DNA from 4 places in the Hypnocyclicus thermotrophus genome. Region 3 is predicted to be linked to each of the others. Evidence: riboswitches for the same ligand, from Rfam matches in the RefSeq annotation. Region 3 holds a riboswitch; each other region holds the start of a gene.

Region 1 (4,330 bases), on a different contig from region 3:
TAAAATCAAATTATATCAATAGAAAAACAATAAAGCCCCCAAAATAAGGGGCTTTTAAAATAAGATTTTTTATAAATTTTTACGTATATTTTTTGTTGCTACTACCATATTTCTTAAACTTTCTATTGTTTCTTTATTACCTCGAGTTTTAAGACCACAATCTGGATTAATCCATAATTTTTCTATTTCTATTTTCTTAGTTAATTCATTTATAACAGTTTCAAACTCTTCTACGCTTGGTATTCTTGGTGAATGTATATCATAAACACCAGGCCCTACTTCTTTATCATAATTATTTTCATTCAATATATCTATCATGGAAAGATCTGATTTAGCTGCTTCAATTGTAATAACATCTGCATCTAATTCTTTTATCTCATTAATTATATCTTTAAATTCACTATAACACATATGTGTATGTATTTGAGTATCTGCTTTTACTTTACTATTTGTGAGCCGAAAAGCTTTTATTGCAATATCTAAATATTCTTTCCAATTTTCTTTTCTTAATGGTAATTTTTCTCTAAGTGCAGCTTCATCTATTTGTATCACTTTAATACCAGATTTTTCAAGATCAAGAACTTCATCTTGAAGCGCCAAAGCAATTTGATAAGCGATATCTCTAATTGATAAATCTTCTCTTACAAATGACCAATTTATAATCGTTATCGGACCTGTAAGCATCCCTTTTACATACTTATTTGTTAATTCTTGAGCATATTTTATATATTCCACTGTAAAACTATCTTTTCTAGATATATCTCCAAATATTACTGGTGGTTTTACACATCTAGTACCGTATGATTGTACCCAACCATTTTTAGTTATTAAAAAACCTTCAAAATTTTCACCAAAATATTCTACCATATCAGTTCTTTCAAATTCACCATGTACTAACACATCAATTTCTAAGTTTTCTTGTAATTTTATTACTTCTTCTATTTTAGAATAAATAAATTCATTATATTTATTTTTTGTTATCTCATTTTTTCTGTATTTGTTTCTTATTTTTCTAACTTCCAACGTTTGTGGAAAAGAACCAATTGTTGTTGTTGGTAGTTTTGGTAAATTTAAATATTTTTTTTGTAATTTTATTCTTTCATCAAATTTTTCTTTTCTATAAAAATCCTCTTCTTTTAAATTTTTAACTTTTTCTTTTACTTCATTATTTAAAAATTCTGTTAAATTTTGTTTTGATTTTATTTTTTTTTGATTTTCATTGTATTTATTATGATTTTCAAAATCTTCAAATTCTAATATATTTTTTAGCTCTCTAAGTTCTATTAATTTTTCTACAGCAAATGATAAAAGAATTTTATATTTTTCATCTAAACTAGTTTCATTTTTTATTGTAAATGGTAAATGAAGTAAAGAACAAGAAGACGATAAAACTAAATTTTCTATTCCTAATCTATCTATAATTTCTATACTTTTTTTATAATCATTTATAAAAATATTTTTCCCATTTACAATCCCTGCAAATATCTCTTTATTATTTATTCCATATTTTTCTATAAGCTCAAAATTATATTCTCCATCAATTAGATCAAGACCAATCGCATCAAAATCTAATTTAATGATATTTTCATAAATATCTCTAATATCACCAAAATATGTTTGAAGTAATATTTTTTTCTCTTTTACATTCAATATTTCCTTATATATATTTTCAAAATTAATAATATCTTTATTATTTAAGTCTGTTACTAAAATTGGTTCTTCAATCTGAATATAACTAATATCAAGTTTATTTAAATTTTGAATAAGTTCTATATAAATTTCTTTGATATCATTAATATAATCTTCCAAATCTCCCTCTTTTATATTAGATAATTTTAAAAAAGTATAAGGACCAATTATAGAAATTTTAGGAGTAATTTCTAAATCTTTTGCTTCTTTATATTCACTTAATATTTTTTTTAGATTTAAATTAAAGCTAATATTTTTATCTAATTCTGGTACTAAATAGTGATAATTTGTATTAAACCATTTTTTCATCGCAAGTGCTTTTACATCTTTATCATTTTTTTGATATCCTTTAGCCATTGCAAAATAAGTATCTAATTCATCTAATTCTAATTCGTTATATCTTTTGGGTATCGCACCTAAAAGACATATCGTATCTAAAAAATTATCATATAATGAAAAATCATTAATAGTTATATAATCTATACTATTTTCTTTTAAAATATTTAGATGTTTTTTTCTGATATTACTACTTTCTTTTAATAATTCGTTTTTTGTTATTTCTTTTTTTAAAAAATTTTCTACTATTTTTTTTAATTCTCTATTTTCTCCAATTCTAGGAAATCCTATCACTGATGTTTTATACATAATTTTCCTCCTATTAATTTTTATTTCATTGAAATTACAACTTTAAATCTTAGTGTTATTAATAGGAACCGTCATAAAATAACCTCATTATATCACCTTCCCTCCGAAGAATTTTAAAATAGGTAAGTCTCCTGACTTAGCTTCATCCTACTCCCTTGTCTTCCCAGAATCTCTTCCAGTGACTTTTTTAAGGTTTCGTCCACAATACAGTAGCGGGGGCTGTGCTGGATTCTCACCAACTTCCTTGTTATGCACAAGTACACCTATTTTTATATATAATTTTTAATAAAAAAACTCTTTCGAGTATGAAAGAGTTTTACTAAATAAACTACCTCTCATCTTCGAATTTTTTGATTTAAACTTTTAATCAATAATTCCCGGAATTAGCACCACACCTTAAATGGTAGGTTGCTGAAGCATCTAAGGGCCGTTCCCTCCGCTTCTCTTGATAAGAATTTATTAAATTTTAAAATTATATTATAAAAATAATACAACTTTTTGTGAAATTAGTCAAGATTTTTTTCATCAACTAACAAATCATACATTTGACTCCCTTTTACAGCTAATCTATCTGCTATCTCATTATATCTATCTCCGTTATGTCCTTTTACATGAAAAAATTCTATTTTTTTAAAACCTTTTTTTAAATTATATAATTTCATCCATAAATCATAATTTTTTTTAATTTTTCCTTTTTTTATCCAATCATGTATCCATATGTTTATTCCGTTTACCACATAACTACTATCTGAATATACTTTTATTGGAATATCTTTTCTTTTTAATTGTTTTAATGCTTCTATTACCGCCATTAATTCCATTCTATTATTTGTAGTATTTTTATATCCACCAAATATTTCTTTTATTTTACCTTTATACATCAATACAGCACCATAACCACCAGTATTTTCTTTTTCTTGATTATTTGCACATGCTCCATCTGTATATATTATAATTTCTTCCAAAATAAATCTCCTTTTTTAATATTTTCTTAATATCAACAGTTTATAATATAATATTATACTAGTTTATAATATAATATTATACTTGATTTATACTATTTTATCAAATATAATAATTAAAAGACTTTAGTATATTAATATAATAACCTATAGCTTAAGGAGACATCTTATATGAAAAAAAATTTTTCCATCTTAAAAATATCATTTTAAACAATTTAAAAATAAATGACAAAAATATAAATAATCTATTTATTAGTTCAATGTTTATTTTTTCTTATGACAAAAACACTCAAAAAGTTTTAAATGAAAAAAATAAAATCAATTTCAATTGGTAATATCAAATACAAAAATATAGAAATTAATTCTGAAAAAAATAATATTATAAAAAAAATTATATTCCTTATAGTTGAATCAATTATTCTTTTTGGAGGTATTTTTACTTATTACTTTTATTTTTCACCATTTAAAGAAACATTTATTAATTTAAATATTCATCCCTATATAATAATTATTGCATTAATTGCTATTCGATATGGAAATTATCTAACATTAATCTCAAGTACTATTGCAAGTGGATTTTTTATTTTTAGTTATTATTTATTAGACAAAGATATTATTATTTTCTTTAATGATTTTTCTCATTATAAATTTTTGTTAATGTTTTATATTACAGGTATTTTTATTGGTAAAGTAAAAGATGATCATACAGACAAAATAAATACTTTAACAAAAAAAATTGAAATTTTAGAAGAGAATTATGATAAATTACGTGATACATTTGATAAAAACGAATTTATAAAAAAAGAATTGAAAAAACAAATTATAACATCAGAAGAAAGTATTTTTTCTCTTTATGAAATAGCTAATTCAATGGAAAAACTCGATTCAGAAGAAGTTTTCACAGAGATAATAGGTGTTATTATAAAATTTCTAAAAGCTAAAACTGTCTCATATTATACATTAAATAATTATAAAAATTTTCTTAGATTAAAAATACGTTACGGTAATAATTTTACTTTGCCTTCATCTATTGA
Region 2 (4,330 bases), on a different contig from region 3:
TTTAAAATTTCTCCATTTTTTTTAATTTTTATACTTGATTCATTTGATTCAACAATAATAAAAGGATTTTTACCAATAAAAGAATATCTTCCTTTTATAGAGTCTCTACTTTCAAGTAATATTCCAATATCATTATTTATATATTTTTTATATAAAGTAATGGGTGTTTCTATATCCCCAGATATTTTTTTTTTAAATACTTTTAACTCTTTCATAATTTTCCCCCTTAGTTATAAATTTTAAATTATTGATTTTATTATTTTAAATTGATATTTTTATAGTTCTCTTAGTTTTTTATTATTGATATATAATAAAAAAAGACCGTTCTAAGAACAGTCTTTATGTATAAATTATTTATCTATAAAAATTATATCTTAAAATTACTAAAAGATATAATCTAATAGATAGTATCGTTCTTAGATATGATACTACAGATTATATATTTAGTTGATTCAAGATATTCGTTTTTCCACCAGCTTTTAAATATAGTAACCATATCTAAAACACTCCTTTTTTATTATTTGTATTAATGTTATCATACTAAAAAACATAAATCAAGTTTTTTTTGAAATTTTAAAATTATTTTTCTAAAATTTTATTAAGAATATCAATTTGTTGTTTTATAGCAAAAATTTCGTTTTTTTCTAATGAAAAATTATTTAACAAGTTAGTAGGAATATTTTTTGCTTTATTTTTTAAATTTCTTCCTTTTGTAGTAAGAGAGATTATTAGATTTCGTTCATCAAATTTATTTCGATTTCTTTTTATGTATTCTTTTTTTTCAAGCTTTTTTAAAAGAGGGGTAAGAGTTCCAGAATCAAGAGAAAGAATTTTTCCTATTTCATTTACATTTATTCCATCTTTTTCCCATAATACAAGCATAGTAATATATTGAGTATAAGTAAGATCAAGTTTATTTAAAAGGGGTTTGTAAATTGTATTTATATTTTTCATCAATTTATATACACTAAAACAAAATTGATTTTCAATTTTTAAAATATCATTCATTTTTATTACCAACCTTTTTAAAATTTCTATTTAAATTATAACAAAAATAAAGTTAAAAATAAAGTTAAAAAATACATTATAATTAAAATAAATCTCAATAAATAAAAAAATTCTTTATGAATAAAAAAACAAAAAATAATATATATTTTTAAAAAAAATATGCTATACTAAATTGATTAAACTAAATAAAGGGGAGGATAATTTATGAAAAAACAACTTTTAATAAGAGCAATAGAAAATAAAGATGTGTGTGCAGTAGAAAGTGATGCATTAATTACAGCAGTTGATTCTAAAGGTATTTGGTGTGGACAAGTGGATATGGCTATTCGAAAAAATGTAGGTGATTATTATCATCAAGCATTATTAGGACATATTAGACAAAAAACAGGAACTTCTTTATTTGATGATGGGCAAGTAGTTTTAGTTGAAAAAGATGAAGGAATGAAAACAGCATTTAATAATATTATTTTTGTGATTGATGATTTAAGAAAACCTTTATCAGAAATTATATATAGTGGACTAGTAAAAGCTAATGAAGAAGAATATAAAATAGTATCCATGTCATCAATTAGAGCAGGAGAATCTTTTGGTAAAAAAGAAAAAACTTATGAAGAAATGGCAAAAGAAGTATTTAAAGGAATTAGAAAATTTTTAAATGAAACAGAAGAAGTAAAAATAGATAGATTGTTTATTTTAACATATGATAATGAAAAATATAAAAACCTTTTAATACAAGAATTTAATACAGATGAAGATTTAGTAGCAATATACTAAAATTTTTGTTTAATATTTATAAATTTTTATTGACAAAACATTAAAATTAATATATACTAATTTAGTCAAAAAAGCAAGTTATCAAGAGAAGTGGAGGGACCGGCCCAATGAAACTTCAGCAACCTACTGTAACCTTATTTAGTGTGGTGCTAATTCCGAGAGATGATAGAGAGTAGAGTAACCTCTTTCATTTCTGAAAGAGGTTTTTTATTATCTAAATATTTAGAAAAGGAGAAAAAAATGATAGAAAAAGGAAGAGTATTTTTCACTTCTGAGTCTGTTACTGAAGGTCATCCAGACAAAATGGCAGACCAAATCTCAGATGCTATACTTGATGCAATTTTAAAAGAAGACCCAAAAGCTAGAGTGGCTTGTGAAACTATGCTTACAACAGGACTTGTTGTAATAGCAGGTGAAATAACGACTGCAACTTATGTTGATTTTCAAAAAATTGTAAGAAATACAGTAAAAGAAATAGGATATACAAGAGCAAAATATGGATTTGATTTTGAAACTTGTGCAGTGATAAATTCTATTCATGAACAATCAGCAGATATAGCTATGGGAGTAGATGAATCTTTAGAAATAAAAGAAAACAAATCAAAAAAAGAGGATGAAAGAGAATTACTTGGTGCAGGAGACCAAGGAATTATGTTTGGTTTTGCTACTAATGAGACAGAAGAATTGATGCCAATGCCTATTATACTAGCACATAAATTAGCTAGAAAATTATCAGAAGTAAGAAAAAACAATACATTAGATTATTTAAGACCAGATGGAAAAACTCAAGTAACAGTAGAATATGTAGATGGAAAACCAGTTAGGATAGATGCAATAGTAATATCAACTCAACATGATTCTGATATTACACATGATAAAATAGAACATGATATGAAAAAATATGTTATAAATTCAATAATTCCAGAAGAATTATTAGATGAAAATACAAAATATTATATAAATCCAACTGGAAGATTTGTTATTGGAGGCCCTCACGGTGATGCTGGTCTTACAGGAAGAAAAATCATAGTTGATACTTATGGTGGAATGGGAAGACATGGTGGAGGAGCATTTTCTGGAAAAGACCCTACGAAAGTAGATAGAAGTGCCGCTTATGCTGCAAGATGGGTTGCTAAAAATATAGTTGCTGCAGGACTTGCTGATAAATGTGAAATACAGTTATCTTATGCAATAGGAGTAGCTAGTCCTACTTCAATAGCAGTAAATACTTTTGAAACAGGAAAAGTAGCAGATGATACTATAGTAAAAGCGGTAAAAAAAGTATTTGATTTAAGACCAGGGGCAATAATTCAAGATTTAGACTTAAGAAGACCTTTATATAGACAAGTAGCAGCTTATGGACATTTTGGTAGAATAGACTTAGATTTACCATGGGAAAAAACTAATAAAGTAGAAGAACTAAAAAAAATAGTAGAAGAATTAAAATAATTAATAAAAAGAGTGTATTTATATTTTATAAATACACTCTTTTATATTGTTTAAATTTTAGTTATTTAATTTTTAAAAAATCTGCGATAGTATCTTTCATTTTATTAGGATTAATTACAGTTTTATGTAAAATTTCTTTTTTATTAAGTTCGAAAACAGCTTTTGGGATTTCTAAATTTGTAATTTTAGAAAGTTCTTCAATTAATTCAAAATCAGATTTATTATCAAGATTTTTATCAATGATAGATTCTAATACTGCTCTAGTAAATTTAAAAGGGCTAGCAGTAGAAGCTATAAGAGTTTTAGTATCAGTATCATTTGTTTCTTCTAAATAATTTTCATATACTTTATATGCAACAGCAGTATGTGTGTCTATAACATATGAATATTTTTCATATACATTTTTAATTGTAGATTTTGTAGATTTATCATCAGCAAATCCACCATAAAATTTATTTAATTTTTCTTTTAAATTATTTGGTAATTCGTATTTACCATTGGTTTTTAAAGAATTCATTAATTCAATAATAAGTTTATCATTTTTATCTGTTAATGATTCAATAAATCTTTCAAGATTACTTGAGATTAGAATATCCATTGAAGGCGATATTGTAGTGTTAAATTCTCTATTTATATCATATATTCCAGTATTTAAAAAATCAGTAAGAACGTTATTTATATTACTTGCACATATAAATTTATTTACTGGTAGTCCCATTTTAAAAGCGTAATATGAAGCTAATATATTACCAAAATTTCCAGTAGGAACTACTACATTTATTTTATCTCCAGTTTTTATTTTATTATTTTTTATTAAATTAAAATATCCGTAAAAATAGTAAATGATTTGGGGAACTAACCTACCTATATTTATTGAATTAGCGCTAGAAAAAACATACCCGTTTTCATTTAAAATTTTATTAAATTCAGTGTCATTAAAAATATCTTTTACACCACTTTGAGCATCATCAAAATTTCCATTGATAGCTACAACAAATGTATTATCTCCAGTTTGAGTAACCATTTGAGCTTTTTGTACTTCGCTTACACCATCAGTAGGGAAAAATACAATTATTTTAATCCCTTCATTATTTGCAAA
Region 3 (4,330 bases):
TACTTCTTCTAAATTGAAAAATAGTGATGTTAAAATACCTGCTTTATTTGTATGGGATAATTTTGTAATTTTAACAAGATATAAAGCTGATAGTTTTAAAGATTTAATAGGAAAAGAGATATATACTCCATTATTTGATGAAGCTCCTCCAGCAAAAATAACTAAATACTTAATAAAAGCTAGTGGCTTTAATGTAGATGATTTTAAATTTAAATATGGAAAACCATTTGGAAGACCAGAAAAAATATATTTAGATTTTATAACAGGGAAAGCAGATACTGTAGTATTAAGAGAACCTGAAGCTGCATATGCAATAAAAACAATGAAAGATAGAAAAGAAAACTTTTCTATAATTTCATATAACAAAATATGGAATGATATAAATAATGGATTTGGAAGTTTTCCTAATGCCGGATTAGTATTAAAAGGGAAATTTGTAAGAAAACATCCTGAATTAACAAAAGTATTATTAGAAGAACTAAAAGAAGCTATAAATTGGGTTATCAAAAATAAAAAAGAGGCTGCTAAATTATCTTTTGATATAATGAGACAATCTCCAGATAAAATTGAAGAATTTTTAGATAGAGTTAACTTTAAATATGTTGATGGCGAGGAACTTATAGATAAAGTAAAACAATATTTTAACATACTAGTTAAAGAAAAAATAGTAAATGATACAATAGATGAAAAATTTTTAAGCATATTTAAATTGGATTAAATTATTCTATAATTAAAAAAATATAAAGCACTGTATAATTAATTATATAAAAAATAATAAACTCTATATCTAATAAAAATCTAAAATAATTGAAATGAATTTTAAATTATAAAAAAATTATTATTCAAGAAAAATCTATTAAAAGTATTTGTATAAAGAGCTAAATATGATAAAATAAGTGTAAAAGCAACAGTAAGAAGATATAAGAATAAAGGTAAGTCTAAAGATTTATTTGAATTTTTGATATCTTGATATGTGAGGTTGATATAGTTGCAATTTGAAAAAGCAAAATTAATTAAATTGTTATTGGAAAAAGGAAAAATATTAAAAGATAACAGAAGAAATTTTGTAAAATTAATAGAATAAAATGGTATATATTATAAATTTGTTTTTATTTATTCTGTTTATATAGATAACTACAGAAAGCTAAAAAAGAACTTAAGATTTTGGAGGAGGTAAGAAAAAAATAATGGAAAATGCAATTTTAGTTCTTTTACCTAATAAACCTTTTTTGGGTAATCAGATAACTCAAATACCTTTTTTTGAAGAAATAAAAGGAAATAAGAAAATAATAACTGTAGGAACAAAGAAATCTTATTTTGTAATAAAAAACTTAGGTTATATAGATTTGGCGTTTGAATATAGAAAAAAAAGTTTTTTGGATTTGTTTAAAATTATAAAAAAAATAAAGAAAGATTATAATGTAACTGAAGTTTATAATTTTAGATATAGGTCGATAAGAATATCTTTTATATTGGCTTTGTTTTTTAGAAATATTACAGGGTATTTAAATAAACGTAAAAATCCATTATCGATTTTTTACAAGAAAAAAAAGATCTTTAATAAAAAAGAGTATATCGCGCATAACTATTTGAAGCTTTGTGATGGAAAACTAGAAGAATATTATTTAGAGAATGTAAGAAGAAAGAAAAGTATAAGTATCATTCCAGGTGGGAGTAATGACTTTAAAAAATATCCTTTGTCAAAATATTTAAAAGTTGTAAGAGAATTTGAAAATGATTATGAAATAAACTTTATATTAGGAAATGATATGTTGAAAGAACAAGAAGAACTAAAGCCTTATAAAGAGAAGTATAACTTAGTTATAGGAGAAAAACTTGACAAACTTAGAATGTTATTACAAGAGACTTCTCTTGTGATATCTAATGATTGTGGACCAAGTCATTTTGCTCATATTTATAATACTCCAAGAATAAGTTTGTTTGCAGGAAATACTAATCCAAGAGAATGGTTTAATAAGACTGATAAGTCAATATTATTAGAGAGTAGTAATAGAGATAATATAGATAGTATAAGAGAAGAGGATATTATAATATCAGCTAGAAAAATACTAAATAGATAAGTTTAAAGTATGAAAATAAGTGGATTTACAACGATAAAAAATGTAAGTAAACTTTATTATCCGGTAAAAGAGTCTATGATGAATAATTATTCAAGAAAAATGTTTGGATTTAAAAGTTCAAATGAAGTTTATGAAGAAAAATTAGTTAAATTAGCATAGGGGAAAATGTGTGCAACTAAACTTACAATTTTCATTTAAAAAAATGAAAATAAAAACTATTGACAAATAAAACTAAAACATGTATAATTAGTCAAAATTAAATATTAATTCTTATCAAGAGAAGTGGAGGGAACGGCCCTTAGAAACTTCAGCAACCTACCTGTTTGGTGTGGTGCTAATTCCGTGAATTATTGATTTAAGATTTTAAATCAAAATAATTCGAAGATGAGAGATTGTTTTGTGATTAAAACTCTTTCAAATTCGAAAGAGTTTTTTTTATTATATGATTTAAAAAAAATATATATACAATAGGAGGTTTTATTTTGATTCAAATAAAAAATCTAAATAAAATTTATCATTCTAATGGAAAAGAAATCCACGCAGTAAAAAATTTGAATTTAACAATTGAAAAAAATGATATCTTTGGCATTATGGGATTGAGTGGTGCTGGAAAGTCATCATTTATAAGAATGTTAAATCGATTAGAAGAACCTACTAGTGGAAATATTATTATTAATGGAAAAAATATTATTAATTTTAAAAAAAAAGAACTTAGAAATTTTAGAAAAAAAACAGGAATGATATTTCAACATTTTAATTTATTATCTTCTAGAACTGTAAGAGATAATGTGGCATTTGCTCTCGAGATAGCTAAATGGAAGAAAAAAGATATTAATAATAGAGTAAGCGAACTACTTGAATTAGTAGAATTATCTGATAAAGCAAACTTTTATCCTAGTCAGCTTAGTGGCGGTCAAAAACAAAGAGTTGCTATCGCTAGAGCACTTGCTAATAATCCTGAAATTTTATTGTCTGATGAAGCTACTAGTGCTCTTGATCCTAAAACAACAAAATCTATACTCGAACTCTTAAAAAAAATTCAAGAAAAATTAGGATTAACTATAATACTTATTACACATCAAATGGAAGTAATTAGATATATCTGTAACAAAACAGCTATTATACAATATGGAGAAATTGTTGAAAAAGGAAAAACAGAAGAAATTTTTATAAATCCTAAAAGTAAAATTACTAAAGAACTAGTTGCACATTTAATCCCAGAAGAAAAAGATGAGATAGATTTATTAAAGAAAAATAATTGTAAAATTATAAAGATTATTTACACAGGAGAAATTGTAGATAAACCTATTATTTCAAAATTAGTTAGAAAATTTGATATAGACGTAAATTTAATTGGTGGAAGTATAAATAAACTTATAACTACTAATATAGGTCATTTAATAGTTGAATTTGAGGGTGATTTAAAAAATCAAGAAAATGCTATTAATTGGTTAAAAAATCAAAATTTAGAAATAGAGGTGCTTTATAATGGATAATATTTTAAGATTATTAATCCCTTCAATCTGGGAGACATTATATATGGTATTTTGGTCAACAATTTTTTCAACTATTTTAGGAGGACCTTTAGGTATATTATTACTAATTACTAAAAAAGACAATATTTTATCTATGCCAAAATTAAATAGAATTTTAGATGCTACTATAAATATTTTACGTTCTTTTCCTTTTATTATTTTAATGATATTAGTCTTTCCATTATCAAGAATAATAGTAGGAACTACAATAGGCTCTACTGCTACTATTGTTCCACTTTCCATATCTGCAGCTCCATTTGTTGCTAGAATAATAGAAAGCGCTCTTAGAGAAGTCGATAAAGGACTTATAGAAGCTTCATTATCCCTTGGAGCTTCTCCATTTGAAATAATTATAAAAGTACTTATACCAGAAGCTATGCCAAGTATTGCAAATGGGCTTACTATTACAATTATTAACTTGCTTGGATATTCTGCAATGGCAGGTGCTATTGGTGGTGGTGGTTTAGGCGATTTAGCTATTCGATATGGATATCAAAGATTTAAAATGGATATAATGATAATTTCTGTAATTGTAATAATTATTTTAGTTCAAATTATTCAATATATTGGTGATAAAATAGTTTTTTATATTAAAAAAAATAGATAATAAAAATTTTAATAAAATAAATATATATAAGGAGGAATTTATTATGAAAAAACAAAATATTTTTATTTTAGTATTAATATTAATACTATCAACAACAACATTTGCAG
Region 4 (4,330 bases), on a different contig from region 3:
AATTGGAGATTTTGCAAAAACATTTAATATTATGACTGCTAAATTAAATGATAGTTTTAATCAAATAAAAGAACAAAATAAAAGAATTGAAGAATACAATTTAACATTGGAAGAAAAAGTAAAAGAACGTACAAAAGAAATTAGAATTAAAAACGAAAAAATTGTTTCATCTGTAAGATACGCTAGAAAAATTCAAAACTATATTTTACCTTCAAAAAAATTTTTAAAAGAAAATTTTAAAGACTTTTTTATTATTTGGCAACCAAAAGATGTGGTTGGTGGAGATTTTTATTTTGGAAAAAAAATAGAAGAAATTATTTATTTCGCTGTTATTGATTGTACTGGGCATGGTGTCCCTGGTGCTTTTATGACAATGGCTACAAGTTCATTTTTAAATGAATTAATTACAAAAGAGATATCACCTTCTGAAATATTAAATGGATTAAATCATAGAATAAAGACATATTTCAATAAAAATAGTCAAAAAATATCAGATGATGGACTTGATATTTCTCTTATAAAATATAATTCAGTTAGTAAAAAATCTATCTTTGTAGGAACAAAGCTTTCAATGTATTTATCAAAAAATGGAGTTATTAAAACATTTAAAGGTGATCGCCAAAGTATTGGATATATAAAATCAAAAGATCATTACGATTATACAGAATATAAATTTGATGCAACTTCAGATACAATAATCTATCTATCTACTGATGGATATACTGACCAAAATGGTGGTCCAAAAAATTTTGGTTATTCAAAAAAACGATTAATAAATGATTTAGATCAAATAGCTCACAAACCATTAGATGAACAAAAAAAAATTATTATTGAAAATTTAAAGAAATGGAAAGGTAAAGAAACTCAACGAGATGATATTACTCTGATAGGAATAAAATTTAAATAATTATAAAAAAGAAGCTCTTATAATAAGAGCCTCTTTTTTTATTTAATTTTATTAAAAGCTTGTTCTAAATCCGCTATTAAATCATCTACATTTTCTAATCCTATCGACAATCTAATAGTTTCAGGTTTTATCCCTACTTCTTTTAATTTTTCTTCTGAAAGTTGTCCATGAGTAGTACTTGCTGGATGAATAATTAATGATTTTGCATCTGCAACGTTTGCTAAGTGTGAAAATAATTCTACACTATCAATGAACTTTTTACCTGCCTCTACGCCACCTTTTATTCCAAATGTAAATATCGAACCTACACCTTTAGGAAAATATTTTCCTGCTAAAGCTTTATTTTCATTTTCATCTAATTCAGGATAACTTACCCATTTTACTAACTCATGATTATTTAAATATTCTACTATTTTTCTAGCATTTTTTATATGTCTTTCTAATCTAAGACTAAGTGTTTCTATCCCTTGTAATATTAAAAATGCATTAAATGGACTAATTGCTGCTCCTGTATCTCTAAGGAGTTTTACTCTGGCTTTTAATATAAATGCAGGTGCCCCTAAATCTGAATATTTTAATCCATGATACCCTGGATCTGGCGTTGTAAAATTATCAAATCTTCCACTTTTTGCCCAATCAAATTTTCCACCATCTACAATTATTCCACCAATACTTGTACCATGCCCCCCTAAAAATTTTGTAGCTGAATAAACTACAATGTCTGCTCCATGCTCTAGCGGTTTAAAAAGATATGGTGTCGCAAAAGTATTATCTATTATTAATGGTAACCCATTTTCATGTGCTATATTAGCAACTGCTTCTACATCAACAAGAGTACAATTTGGATTTCCTATTGTTTCTATATATATTGCTTTTGTTTTTTCTGTAATAGCATTTCTAAATCCTTCTAAATCATCAGGATCAACAAATTTCGTTGTAATCCCAAAATCATTAATTGTATTTGAAAGTAAATTAAATGTTCCACCATAAAGATTTCTTGCCGCTACAATTTCATCACCAGCTTTTGCCACTGTAAGTAAAGCATATGTTATTGCTGCAGAACCAGAAGCCACCGCTAAAGCTCCTACTCCACCATCAAGTGCTGCTAATCTTTCTTCAAGTACTGCTGTTGTTGGATTCCCTATTCTTGTATAAATGTTTCCAGCTTCTTTTAAAGCAAATAAATTTGCAGCATGATCTGTGTCTTTAAATACATAAGATGTTGTTTGATAAATAGGTACTGCTCTAGAACCAGTTTCACTATCTGGTTTTTGTCCTGCATGTAATTGTAATGTTTCAAATTTTAAATTTTTACTCATATTTAATTCCCCCTTAGTTTTTTTATTTTACTTTTTATAAATTATTATTTTTATAAACTTATTATCTACATAATTATTTATCTTTATTCTCTATTTATTTTTTGTTTATTCTTTTAGTAAATAATATTTATAAAAAAAACTCTTCTCTAATGAGAAGAGTTAAAATCTTAATTTTATCTCTCTCATCTTCGAATTTTGATTTAAATTTTTAAATCAATTATTTCACGGAATTAGCACCACACCATAAGGTAGGTTGCTGAAGTTTCTAAGGGCCGTTCCCTCCACTTCTCTTGATGAGTTTTTGTTCAGTTTTGACTTAATAGAAGTATACAATAAAAAAGTAGTTTTGTAAAGTTTTTTTATTAAATTTGTCAAAATTTTTTTTAAAAATTATTATTTCTTTAAAATAATAATAGTTTTTAATTTAAATATAGAAATAGTTTACCTCTTTTAATTTTTATGTTAAACTATTAATAATGCCAAAGTAATAAAGGAGAGAAACCTATGAAAAAATTAATATTTCTTTTGTTTTTATTAAACATAAGTTTAACATTTTGTAATACAAAAATATATAATGAAGAAAATTATAAATTTCCATTTAAAAATAGATTTACAAGTACCGCAATAGGAACTCCTCCTAGATTGCAGTATAAAATCAAAAAAAAACCTGTTGTTTCATTATATAAACTACAAATAAATAAAACAAATAATATCCCTGAAATATTTTGGTTTGCTAAAAAAAACATTTTTTCATTAGCAAAACAGAAAAAAAAGGCCCCTCTTGTATATATTTTTTCGGGTACAGGAGGTTACTATAATGCTCCAAAAACAAAATTTTTAAGAGATGTTTTTTATAATAATGGATTTCATGTAGTTTCTCTCACATCCCCTAGTCATCCATCATTTTTAATAAATTCATCTTCTTATGGATATACTGGAATTATAGAAAAAGATTCAAAAGATTTATACAAAGTAATGAAAAAAGCTCATGAAATAATAAAAAAACAAATTAAATATACTGATATATATTTAGTAAGTTATAGTTTAGGAGGAACTCATGCTGCTTTTGTGTCAAAACTTGATGACAAAGAACATTATTTTAATTTTAAAAAAATATTTATAATTAATCCTGCTGTAAACTTATATACTTCATCTATCATTCTTGATGATTTAGTTGAAAAATATTTCCCAAATAAAATTTCTGATGTTAATAATTTTATTTCAAATACAGAAAATTTATTTTTTAATATTTATCCACATGATCATATAAATCTTGATTTAAATATAATCAAAGATAACTCTTATAACTTAGAAGGACTTGGACTTACTGAAGAAAAATTTAAAATATTTATTGGTCTTTCTTTTAGAAATTCTATAACTAATATATCATTTATTAGTGATATTAAAAATAATCTTGGAAAAATAGTTCCTAAAGATACTAAATTGTCTAAATTTGATTCTATTACTAAATATTACAAAAAAGCTAATAATATGAGTTATATAAAGTATTTCAATGAATATGTTCTTGAAAATTTAAAAAAAGATGACCCTACTTTAACAAAAGAAAAACTTATAGATATGGCCAATATGATGAGTATTACAGATTATTTAAAAAATAAAAAAAATATGTATGTTGCCATAAATGAAGATGAATCTATTTTACTTCCTGAAGAAGTTAAATGGTTAAAAGACACTTTCAAAGGACGTAGTTTTATTTATCCATATGGTGGTCATTGTGGTAATATGTACTATAAACAAAATGTAGATGATATGCTAAGCTTTATTTTAGATAAAAAAAATTAATAAAAATTTTATAAAGGGGTAGAGAATTTATGACTATTTTTACATTGATTTTATTAAGTATCGGATTAGCAATGGATGCTTTTGCAGTATCTATATCTCAAGGTGTTGCTGTTAAAAGATTAAAAATAAACCAAGCACTTACTGTAGCACTTACTTTTTCTATTTTTCAGGCATTCATGCCATTATTAGGATTTTTTTTAGGAAAAAGTATTTATAATTTAGTTCATAATTATAATAATATAATTGGATCTGTTTTATTAATTGGAATAGGTCTTAAAATGCTACATGAAGCATACAAAGA

Evidence for each region. Region 3 has a riboswitch for S-adenosylmethionine ahead of EV215_RS01620 (methionine ABC transporter ATP-binding protein). Riboswitches for the same ligand answer to the same signal wherever they lie in the genome.
Region 1: linked by a shared signal. The riboswitch ahead of metE (5-methyltetrahydropteroyltriglutamate--homocysteine S-methyltransferase) and the one ahead of EV215_RS01620 (methionine ABC transporter ATP-binding protein) in region 3 are both predicted to bind S-adenosylmethionine.
Region 2: linked by a shared signal. The riboswitch ahead of metK (methionine adenosyltransferase) and the one ahead of EV215_RS01620 (methionine ABC transporter ATP-binding protein) in region 3 are both predicted to bind S-adenosylmethionine.
Region 4: linked by a shared signal. The riboswitch ahead of EV215_RS10085 (O-acetylhomoserine aminocarboxypropyltransferase/cysteine synthase family protein) and the one ahead of EV215_RS01620 (methionine ABC transporter ATP-binding protein) in region 3 are both predicted to bind S-adenosylmethionine.

Annotation. Positions count from the first base shown of each region.
Region 1 covers NZ_SOBG01000003.1:75,984-80,313, forward strand. The annotation lists gene EV215_RS03925 (LacI family DNA-binding transcriptional regulator) at 1-47, shown strand, start outside; gene metE (5-methyltetrahydropteroyltriglutamate--homocysteine S-methyltransferase) at 70-2,334, opposite strand; cobalamin riboswitch at 2,439-2,616, opposite strand; SAM riboswitch class I at 2,667-2,789, opposite strand; gene EV215_RS03935 (ribonuclease H family protein) at 2,841-3,299, opposite strand; gene EV215_RS03940 (GAF domain-containing protein) at 3,600-4,330, shown strand, end outside.
Region 2 covers NZ_SOBG01000002.1:159,636-163,965, forward strand. The annotation lists gene trpE (anthranilate synthase component I) at 1-215, opposite strand, end outside; gene EV215_RS02780 (MarR family winged helix-turn-helix transcriptional regulator) at 580-1,008, opposite strand; gene EV215_RS02785 (hypothetical protein) at 1,213-1,782, shown strand; SAM riboswitch class I at 1,858-1,951, shown strand; gene metK (methionine adenosyltransferase) at 2,023-3,231, shown strand; gene thrC (threonine synthase) at 3,293-4,330, opposite strand, start outside.
Region 3 covers NZ_SOBG01000001.1:345,735-350,064, reverse strand. The annotation lists gene EV215_RS01630 (DUF1858 domain-containing protein) at 1-718, shown strand, start outside; gene EV215_RS01625 (glycosyltransferase family 9 protein) at 1,188-2,081, shown strand; gene EV215_RS10475 (hypothetical protein) at 2,091-2,240, shown strand; SAM riboswitch class I at 2,349-2,472, shown strand; gene EV215_RS01620 (methionine ABC transporter ATP-binding protein) at 2,564-3,577, shown strand; gene EV215_RS01615 (methionine ABC transporter permease) at 3,570-4,223, shown strand; gene EV215_RS01610 (MetQ/NlpA family ABC transporter substrate-binding protein) at 4,267-4,330, shown strand, end outside.
Region 4 covers NZ_SOBG01000011.1:26,111-30,440, reverse strand. The annotation lists gene EV215_RS10090 (SpoIIE family protein phosphatase) at 1-907, shown strand, start outside; gene EV215_RS10085 (O-acetylhomoserine aminocarboxypropyltransferase/cysteine synthase family protein) at 946-2,226, opposite strand; SAM riboswitch class I at 2,406-2,526, opposite strand; gene EV215_RS10080 (hypothetical protein) at 2,731-4,029, shown strand; gene EV215_RS10705 (manganese efflux pump MntP) at 4,059-4,330, shown strand, end outside.